4 regions of the Streptomyces sp. NPDC058240 genome follow, and region 4 is predicted to be linked to each of the others. Evidence: riboswitches for the same ligand, from Rfam matches in the RefSeq annotation. Region 4 holds a riboswitch; each other region holds the start of a gene.

Region 1 (4,163 bases), on a different contig from region 4:
CGCCATCGTCGTCGCCGCGGGCGTGACCGGATCGGCGATCGCCATCCCGCTGCTCGGCGCGTCCGGTGCGCACGCGGCCGACGCCACGACCTGGGACCGGGTGGCCGAGTGCGAGAGCGGCGGCGCGTGGAGTGCGGACTTCGGGAACGGCTACTACGGCGGCCTGCAGTTCTCGCCGGAGACCTGGAAGGCGTACGGCGGTGAGGCGTACGCGGAGCGCGCGGACCTCGCCAGCCGGGCGCAGCAGATAGAGGTGGCCGAGAAGGTCCTGGATGACCGGGGCCCGCGGGCCTGGCCCAGCTGTGCGGTCATCTCCGGCCTCGCGGTGGACGGGACGCCGCCGGGGGTCGACCCGGGCTCCGTTCCCGCCGACGACCCGACCGGGAGCGCGAAGCCGGCTGACGACGCGTCGGCGGACCCGTCCGACGACGCCACGCCGTCCGGGAGCGCCTCGGACGGCTCGGACGCCGTGGACGGTGCGGACGGCTCGGACGGGGCCGACAAGCCGTCAAGGAAGGCCTCGCCGTCCCCGAAGCCCTCGGCTTCGACCACTCCGTCTCCCGGAGCGTCCTCCGGTGCGCCCCGTGACACGTCCGATTCACCCGACTCGTCCAGTGATGCGGGTGGCAAGCACCGCGGCGCGCCGGCCACCGCGGGGAGTCGCGACACGGACGGCGGCGGCCGTGAGTCGGGCCGCCACGCCTCCCGTGGCGGCAACGGCGCGCGCGACACGGCCGAGCCGGCGGCTGACGGCGCGTACACCGTCCGGCCCGGCGACAACCTCTGGTCGATTGCTGATGCACAGAAGGTTCCCGGAGGCTGGCCCGCGCTCTATGAGGCCAATAAGGGTGCCGTCGGCTCCGACCCGGACCTCATCCTCCCTGGCCAGAGCCTCGATCTCGATGTGAAGGCCCAGTGAGAGCAGTCTGATAATCGACTAAAAGCACCTCAAAAATCGGGGTAGTTCAGGGACCTATGTCCGCTTATGCGTAAGTGAGACATGGGTCTCTTTGCGTCAACTGGCGTGTCGCGCCTGGGAGGCCCTTCCGCATCACGTCCCACCTGCGGAAACGACGGTTCTTCAGATGCAAGTACGGGTTGATTGTCCGATGTGTCCATCTTTGAATGTGAGGGTTGCGTATGTTTACGGTCGGAACCGCTCGCACCGCGGGCCCCGTCGACCGTCACGCCGAATCCTGCCGTCGGTCGAAGGGAACAGACGCGTAAAGCGCCGTAGGCAGGAGCGGGGGACCCAGGTAAGCGCCGGGCCCGATCGTCGAAAGACGCATCAGGACCGGCTTGGGGTGAAGTCGCGTGCTAGGACGTGCGACCGGGCAACTCACTTGGCCCGAACCCGACAGCTCACCTCGTAGGCGTCGGTGAGGAGAAGTTCCATGCTGCTTTCCAGCAAGGGCAAGCACCGCCGCCCGTCCAAGGCCGTCCGTATCGCCACGCTCGCCGGTGTCGCCGGTGCCGCCGTCGCCGTGCCCCTGATGGGTGCGACCAGCGCCTCCGCCGCCTCCGTCGCCACCTGGGACGCCGTCGCCCAGTGCGAGTCCGGCGGCAACTGGTCCATCAACACCGGCAACGGCTACTACGGCGGTCTGCAGTTCTCGCAGTCCAGCTGGGCCGCCGCCGGCGGTACGCAGTACGCCGCCCGTGCCGACCTGGCCACCAAGGCCCAGCAGATCGCCACCGCCGAGAAGCTCCTCGACATGCAGGGCCCGGGTGCCTGGTCCTGCGCCGGCGCCGGCAACCTGACCAACGACGGTGTCGACCCGGGCGTCAGCACCGGCTCCTCCTCGAACTCCACCGCGAGCTCCGGCGCCTCCGAGCAGCAGAGCGCCCCGGCCGCCCCGAAGCAGCAGTCGCAGTCGGCCCAGCCGAGGCAGAGCGAGCGCACCGAGGCCCCCGCCGCCTCCCGCTCGGAGCGCTCCGCCGCCCCGCAGGCCGAGTCGAAGAAGACCGTCACCACCCCGACCGGCGAGAAGGTCAAGAAGGGCGACGGCGAGTACAAGGTCGTCTCCGGCGACTCCCTCAGCAAGATCGCGGCCGACCACAAGGTCGAGGGCGGCTGGCAGCAGCTGTTCGAGCTGAACAAGGACATCGTCAAGAACGCCGACCTGATCTACCCGGGTCAGCAGCTGCACCTGACGAAGTAGTCGAGGCTCTCTCCTCCCCGAGCACCCCGGCCCGGCGCGCATTCCCCCGTACGCGCCGGGCCGGGGTTCGGCCGTCTGTGCTCGGGGGAGCGCCGGACCGTTCAAGTGTTGTAGTTACTGGCCAGTAAATTTCTGCCTGTTTGCCCGCCAATGTGCGCCCTCGGGTCCTTTTTCGTCCCAGGGGTCGGGCGGTCGTCGGGCTCAGCGGGCCGGGCCGGTTAGGCTCTTGTCGCAAGGCCAAAGCGACCCTGCACAACCAGCGTCATATCCCAGAAGGAGATGCCTCGTGCCGTCCATCGACGTCGTCGTAGCCCGGGAAATCCTCGACTCCCGCGGAAACCCCACGGTCGAGGTAGAGGTCGGCCTCGACGACGGCAGCACGGGCCGTGCTGCCGTTCCGTCCGGCGCCTCCACCGGTGCGTTCGAGGCCATCGAGCTTCGCGACGGTGACCCCAACCGCTACCAGGGCAAGGGCGTCGAGAAGGCCGTCCTCGCCGTGATCGAGCAGATCGGCCCGGAGCTCGTCGGCTACGACGCCACCGAGCAGCGGCTGATCGACCAGGCGATGTTCGACCTGGACGCCACCGAGAACAAGGGCTCGCTCGGCGCCAACGCCATCCTCGGCGTCTCGCTGGCCGTCGCCCACGCCGCCTCCGAGGCCTCGGACCTGCCGCTGTTCCGCTACCTCGGCGGCCCGAACGCGCACCTGCTGCCCGTTCCGATGATGAACATCCTCAACGGCGGTTCGCACGCCGACTCCAACGTGGACATCCAGGAGTTCATGATCGCGCCGATCGGCGCGGAGTCCTTCTCCGAGGCGCTGCGCTGGGGTGCCGAGGTCTATCACACGCTGAAGAAGGTACTGAAGACCAAGGGTCTTTCGACCGGTCTCGGCGACGAGGGCGGCTTCGCGCCGAACCTGGAGTCCAACCGCGCCGCCCTCGACCTCATCGTCGAGGCCATCAAGGAAGCCGGCTACGCCCCCGGCAAGGACATCGCGCTCGCGCTCGACGTCGCCGCGTCCGAGTTCTACAAGGACGGCAAGTACGAGTTCGAGGGCAAGTCCCGCTCGGCCGCCGAGATGACCGAGTACTACGAGGAGCTCGTCTCCGCGTACCCGCTGGTCTCCATCGAGGACCCGCTGTACGAGGACGACTGGGCCGGCTGGAAGGTCATCACCGACAAGCTCGGCGCCAAGGTGCAGATCGTCGGCGACGACCTCTTCGTCACCAACCCGGAGCGCCTGGCCCGCGGCATCGAGGAGGGCTCCGCCAACGCCCTGCTCGTCAAGGTCAACCAGATCGGCTCGCTGACCGAGACCCTGGACGCCGTCGAGCTGGCCCAGCGCAACGGCTTCAAGTGCATGATGTCGCACCGCTCCGGTGAGACCGAGGACGTCACCATCGCCGACCTCGCGGTCGCCGTGAACTGCGGCCAGATCAAGACCGGCGCCCCGGCCCGCTCGGACCGCGTCGCCAAGTACAACCAGCTGCTGCGCATCGAGGAGATCCTCGACGACGCCGCGGTGTACGCGGGCCGCTCGGCGTTCCCGCGGTTTCGCTCTGCGAACCAGTAGGCACAGCAAGGGCTGATCATCCCTTTCGGCCCGTCAGGGGCCGAAGGCCATGGCGTCCGTCCGTCCCCGCACCCGGTCCCGTACCGTGTGCGGGGACGGACGTGCGTAGTGGGGAGGCGGAGACATGGCCGCGAAGGACCGGGACCGGTTCTCCACCGCGACCCGGCTGCGGCTGCTCGGCGAGCAGACCGCCGCCCGCGTCTACCGTTCCCAGAACCGCCGTCAGGCCCGCCGCTCACGGCTCACCGGCCGGGCGGCCTTCCTCGCGCTCATCGTCTGCTCCCTGGTGGTCGCGCTCGCGTACCCGATGCGGCAGTACGTCTCGCAGCGGGACGAGATCGCCGACCAGGAGCGCCTGGCGCAGGAGGCCAAGGCCCGTACCGAGGAGCTGCGCGACGAGAAGGCGCGCCTCCAGGACGACGCGT
Region 2 (4,163 bases), on a different contig from region 4:
ATCTTCGTCCGTGCCGCCACGGCTTCCGGCGTCCCCGTGACGATCTCCAAGGCCGACGGCAACCCGGTGAACGCCGCCTCCATGCTCGCGGTCCTCGGTCTCGGCGCGCAGGGTGGCGAGGAGATCGTGCTCGCCTCCGAGGCCGATGACTCCGAAGCCGCCCTGGACCGTCTTGCGAAGCTGGTCACCGAGGGACTCGAGGAGCTCCCGGAGACCGTCTGAAACGATTTCCCCGAGAGAGCCGCGGCACCCTGAACCGGAGCCGCGGCTCTTTCGTTTTCCCGGAACGGACCGTCCGGGGGGAGCACACGAAATTCCGGCACGCCAATTTCAGGCAGGACGAAATGGCCCCGCGAAATCACGCCTCTTTGTATACGGCGTAATTGTTAATGCCGGACGCCTGCGGTGTTTACGGAATGTTGCGAGGTCCTCACGCGCCCAGTGCGGGGAGCGGCGGGCCGCCGGCCCGGCCGGTCGGTCCGGCGCAGCCGGTGCGCGGCGGCGGCCCGTTCCGCGTGATGGGCGGCCAGCGCCCTGGCCCGTTCCGCGTCGCCGCGCGCCACCGCGTCCACGATGGCACCGTGCTCGGCCCAGGAATCCACCGGCCTGGCCGGCTGCTCGACCGCGTACATCCAGGCGATCTTGTGTCGCAGCTGGGTGAGCAGCGCGATCAGGCCGGGGCTGCCGGAGGCCTGCGCCAGCGTCTCGTGGAACCAGCCGCCCAGCGAGCGCAGATCCCCGCTCTCGCCCCGCCTGGCCCGGTCCTGGCCGAGCCGCACGAGACCGCGCAGCACCTTGAGGTGCGCCTCGGTGCGGCGTTGCGCGGCGCGTGCGGCGCCCAGCGGCTCCAGCAGCATCCGGGCCTCCAACAGGTCGGCCGCCTCCAGCTCGGTGGGCTCGGCGACGCAGGCACCCGCGTGCCGGCGGGTGACCACGAAGCCCTCGGACTCCAAAGTGCGCAGCGCTTCCCGTACCGGGACACGGGAGACCCCGTAACGGCGTGCCAGCAACTCCTCCGTGAGACGGCTGCCGCGTTCGAAGACACCGGAGACGATGTCGTCACGGATTGCCGTACATACCGAATGCGCCGGAATGCGCATGTCCGAACCTCCGCCTTAATCCCCGCGAAACGCGGTCGGCCGACGCCTGTTCTGCGACTCTATTGCAATGCGGTCGCATTTCCGACGCCGGGCAGAAATTCATGAATATCTTTTGGCCACGGGGCGGTTCGACGGACGGTCGGCGTCCGCGGGCACACGGCGGGCATGCCGAAGGCCCCGGCATGCTGCCGGGGCCTTCGACGAGGTGCTGCGGTGGGGCGTCGGTCAGACGCTGACGCCGTGGGCGCGCAGATACGCGACCGGGTCCATGTCGGAGCCGTACGACGGCGTCGTCCGGGCCTCGAAGTGGAGGTGCGGCCCGGTGGAGTTGCCGGTCGAGCCGGAGAGGCCGATCTGCTGGCCCGCGCCGACGCTCTGGCCGACGGAGACGCCGATCGAGGAGAGGTGGCCGTACTGCGTGTACGTGCCGTCCGTCATCCGGAGCACGATGTTGTTGCCGTACGCGCCGCCCCAGCCGGCCTCGACGACCGTACCGGCGCCGACGGCGACGACGGAGCTGCCGGACGCGGCGTGGAAGTCGATGCCCGAGTGGCTGCCGGAGGACCAGAGCGAGCCGCTGGACTTGTAACCGGTGGTGACGTACGAACCGGCGACCGGGAGCTGGAAGGAGCCCAGCCGGGTGCGCTCGGCGGACCGGGCGGCGCGTGCCTTCTCGGCACGGGCCTCGGCGGCGCGCTTCGCGTCGGCCTCGGCCTCGGCCTTCTTCTTGGCCTCGGCCTTCCGCTGGGCCTCCGCCTTCGCCTTCGCCGCGACGTCGGCCTGGTGCTGCTGCGCGTCGGCCTGAGCGTCGATCCGGTCGGCGAGGGTCTTGTCGATGGCGATGACCTGGTTGAGGCCGGTGTCGCTCGCGGAGAGGGCCTCGGAGTCGGCGGCGAGGGCCGGAGCGGCCATGCCGCCGATGACGCCGGTGGTGGCCAGAGCCGCGACGCCGACGACCTTCGCGCTCCTGCGCGTCAGTCGACTCGGGGCACGGTGCTTCCCGGTGGCACGGGTGAACGCCATGAAGTGGCTGATCCTTTCCTTCCTTCTCGCCTACCGGGTTAGCTGACGGGTTCGGAGCAGGAAGGTCTCCTACGGACGCCCCGGCCCCATCGAGGCTCAGGCATCCGATTCACCCCAGGGACTACGTGGGTCCCCGGCTCCCCAGGCTCGCGCCTGACGGGGACTCGGCGATGACTGTCCGGTACGTCGCGGATGCGGCATACGAGTGACGGACAGCCGAGCCGACGCTAAGCGGGGTCGCTTTCATTCACCAAACGGACAGGACGTTTTGTAGCGCATCCCACAGGGCAGACAGGCAACCTCCCCATCAGAACGGACAAAAGGGAAGGCTCCGGCGAGAACTTGCTCGCCAGAGCCTTCCCTTTGTCTCGATATGTGGCGATATACCGGATAGCCGGACTGGCCGTCCGACAGGGCGGCCACGGCGGGGCGGCCGATCCGGCAGCCGGTGACCACCGGGTCGGCCGTCCGGCGGGCGGTCGTCAGCCGGTGACCACCGACACTTCTCCGATGCCCAGAGCCCGGACGGGCTCCTCGATCCGTGCCGCGTCGCCGACGAGGATCGTGACCAGCCGGTCACCCGGGAAGGCGCTGACGACCGCCGCCGTCGCCTCGACCGTGCCGGTCTCCGCGAGCCGGGCGTACAGCTGCGCCTGGTAGTCGTCGGGGAGGTGCTGCTCCACCTGGTCGGCGAGGGTGCCCGCGACGGAGGCCGCCGTCTCGAACTTCAGGGGCGCGACACCCACGAGGTTCTGCACCGCCGTCTCGCGCTCCTCGTCGGTCAGGCCCTCGGCCGCCAGCGTCCGCAGGACCGTCCACAGGTCCTTGAGCGCCGGTTCGGTGGACTCCGTGTCCACGGAGCCGCTGATGGCCAGCATCGCGGCCCCGGTCGCGCCCGAGGCGGAGTCCGGGGCCGACGACCGCAGCACCTGGGCGAAGGCCCGTACGCCGTACGTGTAGCCCTTCTCCTCGCGCAGCACACGGTCGAGACGGGAGGTGAGTGTGCCGCCCAGGCAGTACGTACCGAGCACCTGGGCCGGCCACACGCTGTCATGCCGGTCGGCGCCGATCCGGCCGATCAGCAGCTGTGTCTGCACTGCGCCCGGACGGTCGACGATCACCACCCGCCCGGTGTCGTCGGCGGTGATCGGCGGGGCGGGACGGGGCTCGGCGGCCTCTCCCGACCAGTCGCCGAGGGTGTCGGCGAGCAGGGCGTCCAGGTCGATGCCGGTGAGGTCGCCCACGACCACGGCGGTCGCCGCGGACGGCCGGACGTGGGCGTCGAAAAAGGCACGCACGGCAGCCGAGTCGATCCGCTCCACCGTCTCCTCGGTGCCCTGGCGCGGGCGCGACATGCGTGCCGCGGCCGGGAAGAGCTCCTTGGAGAGCTGCTTGGCGGCGCGCCGGGCCGGGTTGGCCTGCTCGTGCGGGATCTCGTCGAGCCGGTTGCGTACCAGCCGCTCGATCTCGCTGTCGGCGAAGGCGGGCGCCCGCAGCGCCTCGGCGACCAGTGCGAGCGCCTTGGCCAGCCGGGAGGCCGGGACCTCCAGGGAGACGCGGAGGCCGGGGTGGTCGGCGTGCGCGTCGAGGGTGGCGCCGCAGCGCTCCAGCTCGGCGGCGAACTCCTCCGCGGTGTGCTTGTCCGTGCCCTCCGACAGCGCCCGCGACATGATCGTGGCCACACCGTCGAGGCCCTCGGGCTCGGCGTCCAGCGGGGCGTCGAGGAAGATCTCGACCGCCACGACCTGCTGACCGGGGCGGTGGCAGCGCAGCACCGTGAGGCCGTTGGGCAGGGCGCCGCGCTCCGGCGCGGGGAAGGCCCAGGGGCGGGCGACGCCGGGGGCCGGCTGCGGGTGGTACTGCATCGAAACTCCAGTCGCGGCAGCGTCGGTCACTTGTCCGCTCCTTCGTGCGCGTCGGTGTCGTCGGCGTCGGTCTCGTCGGTGTCCGCTGCGTCCGCGGGCTCGGTCGATTCGACCGGCTCGTAGACCAGCACCGCGCGGTTGTCGGGGCGCAGCTGGGCCTTGGCGGCGGCCTGGA
Region 3 (4,163 bases), on a different contig from region 4:
CGGAGTCGCGGCTGGAACGGGCGGAGCTGATCCACGGCGAGAGCGTCATCTCCAGCCGGCGCGGCCACACCGGCCACCAGTACCTGCCGTGGGTCGCGCTGGACGCCGACGGCGCGGCGACCGAGGAGAGCGGTGAGGTGTACGGCTGTGCGCTCGGCTGGTCCGGGTCGTGGCGGATCTCCGTGCAGCGGCTGCCCGACGGGCTCGTACAGATCACCGGCGGCGCCGGCTACGACGACTCCGGGCTGCTGCGGCTCGCACCGGGGGAGTCGTACACCACGCCCGTATTCGCCGGTCTGTGGAGCGGGCAGGGGTTCGGCGGGGCCAGCCGCGCCTGGCATGCCTGGCAGCTGGCCCATGTGATTCCGGACGCGGAGAACCCGCGGCCGGTGCTCTACAACTCCTGGGAGGCGACGGGTTTCGACGTCTCGCTGGACCAGCAGCGCGCTCTCGCAGAGCGCGCCGCCGCGATGGGCGTCGAGCTGTTCGTGGTGGACGACGCGTGGTTCGGGCAGCGGACCAGTGACCGGGCCGGGCTCGGCGACTGGACGCCGAATCCGGACCGCTTCCCCGGCGGGCTGAAGCCGCTCGCCGACGAAGTGCACGGGCTCGGCATGCAGTTCGGCATCTGGGTCGAACCGGAAATGGTCAACGCCGACAGTGAGCTCTATCGCGCGCACCCCGACTGGGTGCAGCACTTCCCCGGCCGGGCGCGGACGGAGTACCGCAACCAGCTGGTGCTCAATCTGGCCCGCCCCGATGTGCAGGCATATCTCTGGGAGCAGCTGGACACGCTGCTCTCCGGCACGCCCGTCGATTATGTGAAATGGGATTTCAATCGCTGCTTCACCGATGCTGGCTGGCCGGGCGAGGAGTACCCGCAGAAGCTCTGGATCGAGCACGTGAACGGCCTGTATGCGCTGATCGACCGGCTCAGGGCCGCGCATCCCACGGTCGCGTTCGAGTCCTGCTCGGGCGGCGGCGGCCGGGTCGACCTGGGGATTCTGTCCCGTACGGACCAGGTGTGGACCTCCGACAACACTGACCCGCTCGACCGTCTCGCCATCCAGGAGGGCTTCGGCCACATCCACCCGGCCCGGGTGATGGCAGCCTGGGTCACCGACAGCCCGAATCACCAGCTCAACGGCAGGGTCAGCTCGCTGCGCTTCCGCTTCGTGAGTGCCATGGCCGGTGTGCTCGGGGTCGGCGGGGACCTCACCGAATGGGGCGAGGAGGAGCTGGCCGAGGCGCGGACCTGGGTGGAGCTCTACAAGGAGATCCGGCCGGTCGTGCAGCACGGCGCGCTGTACCGGCTGCGCGAGCCGCGGGGCGGACTCAGCGCGGTCCAGTACGTCCACGGGGTGGAGACCGTGGTCCTGATGTGGCTGGAGGCGCAGCGATACGGGGAGCGGCCCCCGGCCCTGCGGCTGCGCGGGCTCGATCCCGAAGCGACGTACACCTGCCTGGACACGGGGGCCGTGCACCACGGTTCGGCACTGCTGCACCAGGGGCTGCACAGCGGACTTCGGGGCGATCTCGACGCGCGGGTGCTGAGGCTCCGGCGGGGGTGACGGACAGGGCATGTCCGTAATGCGGGCCTTTGTCTGAATATGGCCCGCTTGTACGGGAGATGATCGCCGCCTCGTGAGCGGGATCATATCCGTGACGGTGTGTGGTGACGGGCGAGTTGGGCATTCCGTACGCGGCGCGGAAAGCCAAGATCCTTAATCCACGGAGTGTGACCGGAATTCCGCGCCGATTTCCCGGCGCGGATTTCGGCATGGAACCTGTGGCTTGTTCTCGTCGTCCCGACTCGCTTACGGTCACCGTCAATCCGGACGGACCGCCTAATCCTGCCGCCGCCCGGAATTCACATCCACTCATCGCGTGGCAGGAGCGGGGGAACCAGGTAAGCCGCCGACCGGAGAAATCCGGCCGGCTAGGGGTGAAGTCGCGCTCAGCGCGGCCGGGCATCTCCAGCCCGAACCCGACAGCTCACCTCGCAGGCGCCGGAGAGGAAATACGCCATGCCCATATCGGGTAAGCACCGCCGTCCGAAGTTCGGCCCCATCGCCCGTGGCGTCGCCGCGGCAGGCGCCGGTGGCGCCGTCCTCGCGCTGCCGCTGCTCGGTGCCACCGGTGCCCACGCCGCGGACCAGGCCGCCCCGGCCGCCGCCACGCACGCCGAGCCGGTCGCGCAGAAGCAGGCCGCCACCACGACGTACTCCGTCGTCTCCGGCGACTACCTGTCGAAGATCGCCGCCGAGCACAAGATCAAGGGCGGCTGGGAGAAGCTGTACCAGGACAACCGCAAGGTCGTCGGCAAGGACCCCAGCCTGATCTTCCCGGGCATGAAGCTGACCCTCGGCGCCAAGGCGACCGGCGACGCCGCGCCCACCGGTGCCGGCACCGGCTCGTCCCTCCCGTCGAAGGCGCTCTCGGCTCCCTCGAAGGCCGCGGAGAAGTCCGCCCCGGCCAAGTCCGTGACCGCCGTCCCGCAGTCCAAGGCCCCGGCCTCCGCCCCGGCCGCCCAGAGCAGCGGCTCCGGCTACGTCCACCCGGTCCCCGGCAACCACACCACCAACTACCGCGCCTCCGGCTCCAACTGGTCCAGCGGCAGCCACACCGGGATCGACTTCCCCGTCTCCACCGGCACCAGCGTGAAGGCCATCACCTCCGGCACCGTCGTCGCCGCCGGCTGGGGCGGCGCGTACGGCAACCAGGTCGTCATCAAACACACCGACGGCCACTACTCGCAGTACGGCCACCTGTCCTCCCTCTCCGTCTCGGTGGGCCAGGCCGTGAGCGCCGGTCAGCAGGTCGGCCTCTCCGGCGCCACCGGCAACGCCACCGGCCCGCACCTGCACTTCGAGGTCCGCACGGGCCCGGCGTACGGCTCGGACATCGACCCGATCGCCTTCCTGGCCTCGCACGGCATCTACGTCTGAGCGGAACGGCCGGGCAGCTGAGCAACAAAGCATGACCTGAGCAACACGGAAGGGGCGGTGCGCGGCGGCGCACCGCCCCTTCCGCTTATTCCCCCTTTACCAAAACCTGACCGGGTGGTCTATCTCACCACCCGTCAACCCCATATTACGGTCGCGTAGGTCACATTCGGCGGTGCAGGATAAGCGTTTGTGGCAGACGATTCGAGAAAAAATCAACGTGGCGTCATCAACCGACAGGGCGTCATCGGGTCGTACGCGGCGATTGGCGACAGCTTCACCGAGGGAGTCGGCGACCCCGGCCCGGACGGGACCTTCGTCGGCTGGGCGGACCGATTCGCGGTCCTCCTCGCGGACCAGCTCCCGGACCCCGATGCGGCGACGGGCGCCGAAGGTTCCGCGCACGGGAATTTCAGGTACGCCAATCTCGCCGTACGCGGACGCCTCCTCGACCAGATCGTCGAGGAGCAGGTACCGCGCGCCAAGGAGCTCGCACCCGACCTGGTGAGCTTCTGCGCGGGCGGCAACGACATCATCCGGCCGGGCACCGACCCCGACGACGTGGCCGAGCGCTTCGAGCGCGCGGTCGCGGAGCTGACCGAAGCGGTCGGCACGGTCATGGTCACCACCGGCTTCGACACCCGTGGCGTTCCCGTGCTGCGCCATCTGCGCGGCAAGATCGCCACGTACACCGCCCATGTACGGGCCATCGCCGACCGCTACGACTGCCCGGTCCTCGACCTGTGGTCGCTGCGGTCCGTCCAGGACAGGCGTGCCTGGGACGACGACCGGCTCCATCTGTCGGCCGAGGGACACACCAGGGTCGCGCTGCGCGCCGCCCAGGTCCTCGGCATCGATGTGCCGGCCGACCCCGACCAGGAATGGCCCCCGCAGGCACAGCGCGGCACCCTCGAAGTACGGCGCGACGACATCCACTGGGCGCGGGAGTACCTGGTTCCGTGGATCGGCCGGCGGCTGCGCGGCGAGTCCTCGGGCGACCACGTCGAAGCGAAGCGGCCGGACCTCCTGCCGCTCTAGACAGATGTCCGCGACCGCGCTGCCGCCGCTCGCCGGACCGGCCTGAACCTCAGACCGGTCCGGCGAGCGACGACAGCGGAGCAGCCGGTATGCGCTCCAGCACACCGCCCGCGAAGACGTCGTACAGCGGCAGCGTCTCCAGGTGCACGTAGCCGATGTGGCAGTCGCAGACCGCCAGCG
Region 4 (4,163 bases):
CCGCGACGGCCACCAACGCGGGCAGCTGCTCGACCGTACGGGCCGAGGCGATCGGCGCGGCCACGGTCGGGCGGGACGCGAGCCAGGCCAGCGCGACTGTCGCGATCTGGGCATCGTGCTCCTGAGCGACCTTGTCCAGCGCGGCCAGGACCTTCTGGCCCCGCTCCGAGTCCCGGTACTGGCTGACGCTCTCGGCCCGCGCGCTCTCCACCGTGGCGCCCGGACGGTACTTGCCGGTGAGGAAGCCGGAGGCCAGGGCGAAGTACGGCACGGCGGCGAGCCCGGCACGGGCGGCCGTGTCCTGGAGCTCGCCCTCGTAGGTGTCGCGGGAGACCAGGTTGTAGTGCGGCTGCAGGGCCACGTAGCGGGCCAGCCCCTCGCGCTCGGAGAAGTCCAGGGAGGCCTGGAGCCGCTCGGGGCTGATGTTGGAGGCGGCGATCTCCCGGACCTTGCCCTCCTTCACCAGCTGGTCGAGGGCGGTGATGATCTCCTCGACCGGGACGGTCTCGTCGTCGAAGTGCGTGTAGTAGAGGTCGATGTGGTCGGTGCCGAGCCGACGCAGCGACGCCTCGGCCGCGGCCTTGATGTTGGCGGGCGCGAGCCCCCGGTACGAGGGGTGGGTGGAGACCTTGGTTGCGACGACGATCTCGGCGCGGTCGGAGCGGCCGGCGAGCCACTTGCCGATGACCGTCTCCGACTCCCCGCCCTCGTTGCCCGGCACCCAGGCGGAGTAGCCGTCGGCGGTGTCGATGAAGTTGCCTCCGGCCGCGACGTACGCGTCCAGCACGGCGAACGACTGCGCCTCGTCCGCGGTCCAGCCGAAGACGTTGCCGCCGAGGGCGAGCGGGAAGACCTGAAGGTCGGAGGAGCCCAGCTTACGAAGAGAAGTCATGAGTGGAACAACGAATTCCGGCGGGTCCGCTATTCCGGGTGCTCGCCGTTCTCCGGGCCGGTCGTGACCGATCCCCGCACCACTCACAACGGATTCCGGACCGGTCGCAGGAGGCCCCCGCAAGAGGTCCCCGCACTGCTCGCAACGGGTTCCCGCACCACTCGCAGGACATTCCCGCACTGCTCACAACAGACCGGCAGCCCTGACGTCGGGGGGTGAGCGTCAGGGCTGCCGGGGTTCATCGGGGCGGGCGTCGCCTCAGAGGCTTTCGGGTGACCTCGGATCGGAAAAGCGGACGCGGTCTGGTGCGTGCGATCCCAAGGCGGAGGAGGGAGGCGACGCGGAGCGTCGTCGACGACGACAACGCGGGAAGCGTGCGTGCCAGGGCGTGGCCGCCCGGTCCGAGGTCACCCGACAGCCTCTCAGGGGTTGAGGCCCTTGTCCCGGAGCCAGGCCATCGGGTCGATGCCCGAACCGCCGGCGGTGTGGACCTCCAGGTGGAGGTGCGGCCCGGTCACGTTGCCGGTCGCGCCGACCCGGCCGATCGTCTCACCGGTGCTGACCTTCTGGCCGACACCGACGCCGATCGAGGACTGGTGGCAGAACCACAGCTCCGTACCGTCGTCGAGCTCCAGCACCGTGCGGTAGCCGTACGCACCGGACCAGCCGGCCGACTTGACCGTGCCGCTGTGGATGGCCTTGATCGGGGTGCCGGTCGGGGCCGCGAAGTCGAGGCCGGTGTGGTAGCCGGAGGACCACATCGAGCCGGCTTCGCCGAAGGTCGAGGTGATCGTGTACGAGGAGGTCGGGATGGCGTAGCTGGCGGCGAGCTTGGCGAGCCGCAGGGCCTCCGCCTTCTTCTTGGCCTCTTCCTCCGCCTTCTTCTTCTCGGCGGCGGCCTTGGCCTTGGCCTCGTCCTGCTGCTTCTTGGCCTCGGCGGCGGCCTTCTCCGCGGCTTCCTTCTCCTGGGTCGCCTTGGCCTCGGCGGCGGCGGCGTCCTGCTGCTGCTCGGCCTGCTGGAGGATGCGGGCGCGGAGCGCCTCGCCGGCGTCCGTCGTGCCCTGCTCGGCCTCGGCGGTGGTGAGGCCGGCGGTGGTGAGCGGGGCGGAAGCGGCTGCGATCTCGGCCTTGTCCGCCTCGGACTCGCCGGAGAACAGGGAGCCCACGCCGGGAAGGGACTTGGCGTCGGGGAGGTTGTCCGAGATGGCGTCGGGCACGGAGATGGAGACCGGCGGCTTGCCCTGCGCGGTGGCCATGCCGCCCGCGCCGACCGCCGCTATGACGCCGACACCCAGCACCGTGGAGCTGCGGGCGAGTCCGTTGCGCTGCTTGGCGACGCGGTGCCTGCCGCGTACCGGGCGGACGGACTCCTCGGTGGGGTTCCACTCGTCCCAACCGCGTTCGGACTCAACGTCGTTGCCGTCGGCGCGGAAGTCGGCACGGAGGTCGGCGCGGAAGTCGCTGCCGAACTCACCGGTGAAGTCGCCGCCCGGCTCGGTGCCGTAGTCGGTTCCGAACGCCGTCGCCGTCCCGGTGGGTGCGAAATCGGCGCCGTGGCCGGAGTCCGGCCGGGGGCCGAAGTCGGCGCCGTAACCGGTGCCGTAGTCGGGATTGAACCGGGACGGGGCCTCGGGGGCAGGCTTGTTGGACGCCACGGGGGCGCACTCCTTTCCTTCCTTCTCGCCTACCGGGTTAGCTGACGGGTTCGGAGCAGGAAGGTCTCCTACGGACCCCTCCGTCTCTCACGAGACACAGGTGTCCGATTCACCCCATGTAGGTGGTTCCCCGGTTCCCTTGCGGAATTCGGCGCTCGCGCACGGTGCCGCCATTGATGACGGCTGGGACGACCGCGCTGCGTTATCGAACGTTAATAGACACCGGGGCCGTATTCCAAGCTGTTCCCACTGATCGTTCACGTCTTTGGCCTGGACTTTACGGGACATAGCCGGGTGGAATCGGACGAGTTGACCGCCCCTCAGCCACTACCCCGATTCTGACGTTGCGTCAAATGTTATGCGGAGTGGCGCCTTTCGATTACGCACGGTGGCATCGCGCGTTCCGCCCCTCGCATCGCCCGTCCCGTCCCCTCACGCCTCGCGTTCCGCCCCTCACGTGGTCTCCGCGCCAACGATCCGCACGGTCCTCCGCCGGTCCGGCTGCCCCTCCGCGGGACGTACGACCGCGAGCAACGCCATGTCGTCGGTCGTCTCGCCGCCCGTGTACAGCCGCACGTCATCGGTCAGCGCGGACAGCAGCTCCTCGGGCCCCGGAAAGATCCGCCCGCGCAACCGGGCCGCCGGGTCGTAGAAGACCCCATCGGCGTTCCGCGCCTCGGAGAGGCCGTCCGTGTAGAGGAGCAGGGTCGTCCCGGCCGGCAGATCCCACTCGTCCGTCCGCTCCGGCCATACCCCCAGGCCCATGCCGAGCGGCAGCGCGGGCACGGAGGGCTTCAGCACCTCCAGCGCCCCGTCCGGGTGCAGCAGGATCGGCTCGGGGTGACCGCGGTTGACGATCCGCACCCGGGACAGCCCGGACGGGATCTCGGCCAGCACGGCGGTGATGAAGCCCTCCAGCACATCGAGCCCGCCCCGTCGCGCCTCCTCCCGGGCCAGCGCCCGCTCCAGCCGCCTCGCCACCCCTTCCAGCGAGGACTCCTGCTCAGCCGCCTCGCGGAACGCCCCGATGACCACCGCCACCGTCTCCACGGCGTCGAGCCCCTTGCCCCGTACGTCCCCGACCACCAACCGCACCCCCCACGGGGTGTCCGAAACGGCGAACAGGTCGCCGCCGACGAACTCGTCCGCCTGCGCCGCCTCGTACCGCGCCGCGACCTGCAGTCCGCCGGTCCGGTCGGCCGGCTGCGGCAGCACCGCGCGCATGGCCGTCTCCGCGACGAACCGCGCGGAGGCCAGCTGCTCGTTGCTGCGCCGCACGACCCCGTTGATCACGACCGCGAGGACGGAGACGGTGGCCAGGGTGAGCAGCTCGATCAGCGGCACGGCCTGCGGCAACGTATTGCTGAACAGCCGCAGTGCGATGACGGCCAGCATCGAGGCGATACCGGTGCGGATGGTGCTGGCCAGCGAGAAGAACGGGGCGGCGATCAGCGGAGCGGCCACGAACAACGGAATCGCGGTGAAGGTCGGCGGGGTGAGGGCGTCGAACACCAGCCCGCCGAGAATCATCAGGGCAGGCAGCGTGCGTACGAACTGCCGGGTACCGCCCCCGGCATGCCTGCCACGCCGCTTCTCCCGCTTCCACACCTGTGGTC

What was found. Region 4 has a riboswitch for cyclic di-AMP ahead of ACFVX4_RS07625 (M23 family metallopeptidase). Riboswitches for the same ligand answer to the same signal wherever they lie in the genome.
Region 1: linked by a shared signal. The riboswitch ahead of ACFVX4_RS13445 (transglycosylase family protein) and the one ahead of ACFVX4_RS07625 (M23 family metallopeptidase) in region 4 are both predicted to bind cyclic di-AMP.
Region 2: linked by a shared signal. The riboswitch ahead of ACFVX4_RS25510 (M23 family metallopeptidase) and the one ahead of ACFVX4_RS07625 (M23 family metallopeptidase) in region 4 are both predicted to bind cyclic di-AMP.
Region 3: linked by a shared signal. The riboswitch ahead of ACFVX4_RS38185 (peptidoglycan DD-metalloendopeptidase family protein) and the one ahead of ACFVX4_RS07625 (M23 family metallopeptidase) in region 4 are both predicted to bind cyclic di-AMP.

The regions. Positions count from the first base shown of each region.
Region 1 covers NZ_JBHVWT010000005.1:307,726-311,888, forward strand. The annotation lists gene ACFVX4_RS13440 (transglycosylase family protein) at 1-919, shown strand, start outside; cyclic di-AMP (ydaO/yuaA leader) riboswitch at 1,220-1,391, shown strand; gene ACFVX4_RS13445 (transglycosylase family protein) at 1,395-2,162, shown strand; gene eno (phosphopyruvate hydratase) at 2,449-3,738, shown strand; gene ACFVX4_RS13455 (septum formation initiator family protein) at 3,863-4,163, shown strand, end outside.
Region 2 covers NZ_JBHVWT010000018.1:47,704-51,866, forward strand. The annotation lists gene ACFVX4_RS25500 (HPr family phosphocarrier protein) at 1-222, shown strand, start outside; gene ACFVX4_RS25505 (GntR family transcriptional regulator) at 387-1,100, opposite strand; gene ACFVX4_RS25510 (M23 family metallopeptidase) at 1,326-2,123, opposite strand; cyclic di-AMP (ydaO/yuaA leader) riboswitch at 2,136-2,303, opposite strand; gene ACFVX4_RS25515 (M16 family metallopeptidase) at 2,606-3,988, opposite strand; gene ACFVX4_RS25520 (M16 family metallopeptidase) at 4,015-4,163, opposite strand, start outside.
Region 3 covers NZ_JBHVWT010000064.1:14,502-18,664, reverse strand. The annotation lists gene ACFVX4_RS38190 (alpha-galactosidase) at 1-1,571, shown strand, start outside; cyclic di-AMP (ydaO/yuaA leader) riboswitch at 1,868-2,024, shown strand; gene ACFVX4_RS38185 (peptidoglycan DD-metalloendopeptidase family protein) at 2,028-2,948, shown strand; gene ACFVX4_RS38180 (SGNH/GDSL hydrolase family protein) at 3,138-3,983, shown strand; gene ACFVX4_RS38175 (STM4011 family radical SAM protein) at 4,033-4,163, opposite strand, start outside.
Region 4 covers NZ_JBHVWT010000002.1:515,485-519,647, reverse strand. The annotation lists gene ACFVX4_RS07630 (aldo/keto reductase) at 1-892, opposite strand, end outside; gene ACFVX4_RS07625 (M23 family metallopeptidase) at 1,315-2,547, opposite strand; cyclic di-AMP (ydaO/yuaA leader) riboswitch at 2,559-2,711, opposite strand; gene ACFVX4_RS07620 (PP2C family protein-serine/threonine phosphatase) at 3,001-4,155, opposite strand.